2 regions of the Halotolerantifilum yawarlongkerapense genome follow, and region 1 is predicted to be linked to the other one. Evidence: a T-box and tRNA genes for the amino acid it is inferred to sense, from the RefSeq annotation. Region 1 holds a T-box; the other holds one or more tRNA genes.
What was found. The T-box of region 1 lies ahead of thrS (threonine--tRNA ligase). A T-box ahead of a tRNA ligase gene usually reads a tRNA of that ligase, here a tRNA-Thr.
Positions count from the first base shown of each region.

Region 2: it has a tRNA-Thr gene. The T-box ahead of thrS (threonine--tRNA ligase) is inferred to sense a tRNA for this amino acid. The anticodon was not compared.

Region 1 covers NZ_CP199719.1:1,132,917-1,136,331, forward strand. Annotated here, with positions in the region: gene thrS (threonine--tRNA ligase) at 1-1,933, opposite strand, end outside; T-box leader at 1,981-2,216, opposite strand; gene ACULM0_RS05530 (DUF445 domain-containing protein) at 2,258-2,860, opposite strand; gene hslO (Hsp33 family molecular chaperone HslO) at 2,864-3,415, opposite strand, start outside.
Region 2 covers NZ_CP199719.1:2,090,659-2,094,073, forward strand. Annotated here, with positions in the region: gene thyX (FAD-dependent thymidylate synthase) at 1-230, shown strand, start outside; gene rlmB (23S rRNA (guanosine(2251)-2'-O)-methyltransferase RlmB) at 220-954, shown strand; gene ACULM0_RS10255 (NYN domain-containing protein) at 935-1,456, shown strand; gene sigH (RNA polymerase sporulation sigma factor SigH) at 1,520-2,152, shown strand; tRNA gene ACULM0_RS10265 (tRNA-Thr) at 2,157-2,233, shown strand; gene tuf (elongation factor Tu) at 2,262-3,415, shown strand, end outside.

The DNA of each region.
Region 1 (3,415 bases):
TGTCAAGGTTTTTGATCACCGTATTGATGCGTTCTGTGTCTTCCTTGACCAAGCGATCGCGGAACGTTTCAATCGACTGGTTGCCGAGCTCACCTTCGTCACGGCTTCTGACCGACACCAGGTTCTCCTCGATTTCTTTATCGCCGACGACCAGCATATAAGGCACTTTGGCCACTTGGGCTTCTCGGATCTTGTAGCCTACCTTCTCACTTCTACCGTCGATGCCCACACGGATACCGGCTGACATCAGTTGATCACGCATCTTCTCAGCGTAATCGAAGTGTCGATCGGCGATCGGAATGATCGTCACTTGTTCCGGTGCCAACCAAGTGGGGAATTTACCCGCAAAGTGTTCGATCAGGATCCCGAAGAATCGCTCGATCGATCCGAAGGCCACGCGGTGGATTACAATCGGCTTGTGCTTCTCGCCATCTTTGCCGATGTAGTTCAGATCGAAGCGCTGGGGAAGCTGCATATCCAACTGGATCGTTCCACACTGCCAGGTTCTGCCGATCGCATCTTCTAGGTGGAAGTCGATCTTTGGTCCGTAGAAAGCGCCGTCGCCTTCGTTGAGCTTGTAGTCGTACCCCAGTTCCTCGAGCGCACCCTGTAGCGAGGACTCCGCCATGGCCCAGTCCTCGTCAGAACCCATGGATTTCTCGGGACGCGTGGAGAGTTCCACATGATATTTGAACCCGAATTTCTTGTAGATCTCATCGATCAGCAGGCTGACGTTCTTGATCTCATCCTTGATCTGCTCCGGCAGCATGAAGATATGCGCATCATCCTGCGTGAAGGCACGCACGCGCATGAGGCCGTGAAGTGCGCCGGACAGCTCGTGCCGATGCACGCGACCGACCTCAGCGAGACGGATCGGGAAGTCGCGATAGGATCGCATTTCCGTTCCATAGACCAACATGCCACCCGGGCAGTTCATTGGCTTGATGGCGTAATCCGCATCGTCGATCTTCAGTGTGTACATGTTTTCCTTGTAATGGAACCAATGTCCAGATTGTTCCCAGAGATCGCGGTTGAGAATCAGAGGTGTCTCCACCTGCTCGTACTCGGCGCGCGTGTGCACCTCGTGCCAGTAGTCCATCAGTTTGTTCTTGACGATCATGCCCTTGGGTAGGAAAAATGGAAATCCAGGGCCTTCCTCCATCATCGTGAACAGCTTCAGTTCGCGACCGAGTTTACGGTGGTCACGCTTTTTGGCTTCTTCCAAACGGTGCAGGTGGTCCTCCAGCATGCTCTTCTTGGGAAAACTCGTCCCGTAGATCCGCTGGAGCATCTTGCGCTTCTCGTCACCCCGCCAGTAGGCACCAGCAAGGCTCGTTAGCTTGATCGCCTTGATTTTCTTCGTGCTCGGAGCGTGGTGGCCAGCACAGAGGTCGACGAATTCACCCTGTTGATAGAAACTGATCGTCGCATCCTCGGGTAGGTCATTGATCAGTTCCACCTTATATGGTTCTCCGCGTTTTTCCATGAAAGCGACGGCTTCTTCACGCGGCATTTCAAAACGCGAAACCTCGAGATCCTCTTTGATGATCTTGTCCATCTCTTTTTCAATCTTCTCGAGGTCCTCCGGCGTAAAGGTGTGCTCGCTATCGAAGTCGTAATAGAAACCATCATCGATAGCCGGCCCGATGGCCAGCTTCGTATCGGGAAACAAACGTAATACAGCTTGCGCTAGAATATGTGAAGATGTATGGCGATAAGCGTGCTCACCTTCTTCATCCTCAAACTTCAACAGGTTGACCTCCGCCCCATCATCAAGGGGTGTGAAGAGATCGGCCACTTCACCGTCGATTTCACCGACGATCGCCTCCTTGTAAAGACGCCCGCTAATTTCCTTGGCCAGTTCACCCAACGTGGTGCCCTTGGGTACCTCTTTGATCGATCCATCTTTTAACGTTACTTTTACCTTATCCACAGCCGATGACCTCCTTTGTCAAAAATTCAAAAAACCCGTCCCATGACCTTAGGGACGAGTTCTCTCGCGGTTCCACCCTGATTGTACCAGACACGCCAGGCCTCCGGTACCTCTCATTGCTCATACCCCGTAACGCGGGATCCACGCCAACCTTTCCCGAAAGAATCGGTAATCGTTTGGAAGCTCAGGAGCTAGTTTTCGATGGCTCGTTTGCGATTTTTCACCGACCAATCGCTCTCTGACAAAACGAAACCTATCTACTCGTCTCCGTCTACGCTTGCATTCTATTGATAGTCCCATCTTACAACAAGATGAGAAGTTTTGTCAACTGAAAAACTGAAGGACCAGAAGCCCTTGGACCAATCCGATGATCCCGCCCAAGACACCACCGAGAAGTTCGATATGCCTCAGTTCTTTTTTTGCGATGGACAGGATAATGGTCTCAATCCGCATCAAATCGAAGGTGTTGATCTTTTCTTCTATCATGGCGGAGAGATCGATGGTCGTCGCTGCACGGTGGACCAGTTTCTCTGCCATTTCCGTGATGAGCTCCTCCCCCCGTTCATCGACAATCTCGTCCAGTTGCGTCAAGATCATCTCTTGCATCTGGTGCGGTAGAAAGAAGGGCATCTTCTCCTTGGCCAGCGTACGCAGGCGGAGCTTCACGAAAAGGATTACTTCTTCCTTGTCCATCTGCTCGAGAAAATGATCGAGCAGTTCTTCAATACTGAGGAGTTCCGATTCAATGGTCTCCCCGATGCTCCGTGCGATCTCATGCCTGCGCTTGGGTATCAGGCCCTGCAATCGGAAGGGGCCGATGCCCACGGGTTCAAAGGGACGAAAGAGCAATCGAATGGCGAGCACATTGGTCAGGTAACCGATTCCCGCGCCCACCAAAACGAGAAAAATCAGCGCTTTCCCCTGCATGGCCTACGCTTCCTCCTTGAGTGTTCGGAGCTGATCGGCATCAAATGCGTAGCGCGTGTGACAGAAGTGACAGGTGATCTCCGCCCCTTGGTCCTCGTCGATCATCTTCTGCATTTCTTCTTTTCCGAGACTGACCAGAGCGCCCACCATTCGCTCGCGTGAACAATCGCAGCGCAGGGCCACTTCATTCTCGAGCACCAGCCCGAGACCCGAGTGCGGCATCGCCGCTTCGATCACTTCGACACCCTTGTGGTCCTTCATGAGAGAAGAAATCGCTACCATCTGCAGGGCGTCCTTCTCGAGCCGGTCGATTGTCTCCTCCGAAGCATAGGGGAGCGGTTGAACAATCAACCCGCCGGCTGCCACCACTTGACCCTCACCGTCCACCTGTACGCCCAGGTTCACGATCGATGGTTGTTGCTCGCTGGTGGCAAACAGGTTGGCCAGATCCTCGGCGATCTCCCCGCTAATGAGTTCCGCACGGCCTACATAGGGCTCCTTCAAACCATAGTCGCGGATCAGGAACATCTCGCCTTCTCCCACCGCTGCCCCTAC
Region 2 (3,415 bases), 960 kb from region 1:
GGAGCCTCATGAACTTCTTCCGTCACCGGACCTGCAACCGGGCCCAATGGGAGATTCGCGAGCTGTCGATCGAGATGCTGAGGCTGGTGCGCGGCGTGGCGCCACATCTCTTTAGAACGGCGGGACCCGGTTGTCTCTTGGGGCCCTGTCCCGAGGGTGCCATGACCTGCGGTAAGAGCCAAGAAGTGCGTGCATTTTTCGAAAGGATGGAAGAAACTGATGAACGATAGAATAGAAGGAAAGCATCCCGTCAAAGAAGTGATGGCCGGCAAACGGAAGGTGATCAAGCTTTTTTTGCAGAACTCGCGGGATCGCTCGATCGAGGAGATCGGCCGATGGGCGCAGAAGAAGCAGATTCCCATTGAAATCGTCGATCGAAAGACCCTCGACGAGATGGCCAGCGGGCGAAACCACCAGGGTGTGATCGCCGAGGTGGCCCCCTTTGAGTATGCCGATCTCGAAGCGGAACTGGCGAAACAGGAAGGTCCGCGGTTTATCCTGGCCCTCGATGGGGTGGAGGATCCGCACAATCTGGGGTCGATCATCCGCAGTGCCGATGCCGCGGGAGTGGACTTTGTGATGATCAAAAAGCGCAGGGCCGTTTCCGTGACGCCCGTGGTGGCCAAGACCAGCGCCGGAGCGGTGGAGTCGGTACCGGTGGTACAGGTGACCAATATGACGCGCGCCCTGGAGCGCGTGAAGGAAGCGGGAGCCTGGATCTACGGGACGGATCTGGAGGGTGAGATCCTGTACGATGGTGTGGATCTATCGGGCTCCGTTTGTCTGGTGATCGGGAATGAGGGCGAGGGGTTGACGCGCCTGGTGCGCGAGACCTGTGATTTCCTGGTGAAGCTACCTATGCTCGGCAAAGTGCAGAGCCTCAATGCATCGGTAGCGGCGGGGCTTGTGCTCTACGAAGTGGTGAGACAGCGTCATGCGACCGGGCGGTCTTAAGACCTTTCTCTTTATCGATGGGTATAATTTAATCCACTACTGGGGTTATCTCGATGGCGGCGCGACCAGTCTCGAGGAGTCGCGCGATCGTCTGGTCGACGAGTTGGTGGAACTAGCCCACCTTTCCGACGAGGAAGTGATCGTGGTCTTCGACGCCTATCGCAACCGCGGCCGGGTCACCACGATCGAAGAGGTCCGGGGACTCCAGGTAGTCTACACCAAAGAGAACCAGACGGCCGACGCTTATATCGAGGGACGGGTGAAAGAGCTCGCCAGCGACATTCGCTACACCGTGAAGGTCGTGACTTCGGACTGGGTGGAGCAGCAGGTGGTCATGGCTAGTGGGGCGCTCCGGGTGACCCCTGCCGAGCTCGGTGCGGACATCGAACGGATCGTGCGCAGGACCAAGCGGCGGTTGGCCATAGAAAAGCGGGAAACGGAGGCGCCGGGCGGTCTTCCGGACAAAGTGAGAAAAACCCTTGAAAAATGGCGAAATTCTTGACGATAAAATCCAAATTTTATATAATGAAGGCAGGCTTTTTCAAGGGTAGTAGGGGGATGGCTCATGACACAGGATGCAAGAGATCGAGGTTATGACCAGCTACCGGATGAAACTGTCGTCGCGTTCGCCCAAGGGGGGGAACACCTGGCCGAGGAATTTCTTATTGACAAATACAAAGGAATTGTTAAAATAAAGGCTAGGGTCTACTTCATCCGCGGTGCGGATCGAGAAGATTTGATTCAAGAAGGCATGATCGGGATCTTCAAGGCCATACGCGATTACGACGGGACGAAGGAAGCGAGTTTCCATTCCTTCGCGGACCTCTGTGTGACACGGCAGATCATCACAGCCATCCGCACAGCCGCGCGGCAGAAACACACGCCGCTCAATAGCTACGTCTCCCTCGACAAGCCGCTATTTCGAGAAGAGTCGAACAGAACACTTTTGGACGTTCTGTCCGCCACCGGGATTACCGACCCGATGCAACTGATCATTTCACGCGAAGAACTCCTGATCGTTCTCGATCAGCTCAATGCATTGCTGACGGACCTCGAGTACGCAGCGCTCACGGGCTATGTCGATGGGATGAGTTATGAGGAAATCGCAAAGGAACTCGGGTGCCATGTCAAGTCCATCGACAATGCGCTCCAGAGGGTCAAGAGAAAGCTCCAAAAAAGTACGAAGTCTGCCGTCTAGGCATGCCCATGTAGCTCAGTAGGTTAGAGTGTCGCCTTGGTAAGGCGGAGGTCGGCGGTTCGAATCCGCTCGTGGGCTCCAAAACAACCAACGAAAAGGAGGATGTACAATGGGTAAAGCAAAGTTTGAACGCTCCAAGCCACACGTTAACATCGGAACCATTGGTCACGTTGACCACGGTAAAACGACGCTGACAGCTGCGATCACGAAGGTGCTCTTTGACACCTACGGACTCGGCGAGCTCGTGGCTTTCGAAAACATCGATAAAGCACCGGAAGAGAGAGAGCGTGGCATCACGATCTCCACAGCCCACGTAGAGTACGAGACGCCTAACCGTCACTACGCTCACGTAGACTGCCCCGGTCACGCCGACTACGTAAAGAACATGATCACGGGTGCTGCACAGATGGATGGATCCATCCTGGTGGTATCAGCAGCCGACGGTCCTATGCCCCAGACTCGTGAGCACATCCTGCTCGCACGTCAGGTAGGCGTACCTTACATCGTGGTCTTCCTGAACAAATGTGATATGGTAGACGACGAAGAGCTCCTCGAGCTCGTTGAAATGGAAGTAAGAGATCTTCTGAACGAGTACGACTTCCCAGGCGACGACACACCGATCATCCAGGGTTCTGCACTGAAGGCCCTCGAGAACACGGGTGGCGAGTGGGCGCAGAAAATCGTTGATCTTTTCGAGATCATCGACGAGTACATCCCCGAGCCAGAGCGTGACACGGAAAAAGCCTTCCTGATGCCTGTTGAGGACGTGTTCTCAATCACAGGTCGTGGAACGGTAGCAACGGGCCGTGTTGAGCGTGGTATCGTGAAGGTATCCGAAGAGATCGAGATCGTAGGCCTCGAGGAAGATCCTCGCAAGGTCATCGTAACGGGTGTAGAGATGTTCCGCAAGCTCCTCGACGAAGGTCGTGCGGGCGACAACATCGGCGTACTCCTCCGTGGTGTACAGCGTGATGACATCCAGCGTGGCCAGGTACTGGCGAAGCCGGGTTCCATCAACCCACACACGAAGTTCAACGCTCAGGTGTACGTACTGAAGAAAGAAGAAGGTGGCCGTCATACGCCGTTCTTCAACGGATACCGTCCCCAGTTCTTCTTCAGAACGACTGACGTAACAGGTTCTATCCAGTTGCCAGAAGGCGCTGAGATGGTTATGCCTGGTGATAACATCGAGATGGTTGTAGAGCTCATCGCTCCGATCGCCATCGAGAAGGGCCTCAAGTTCTCCATCCGAGAGGGTGGCCG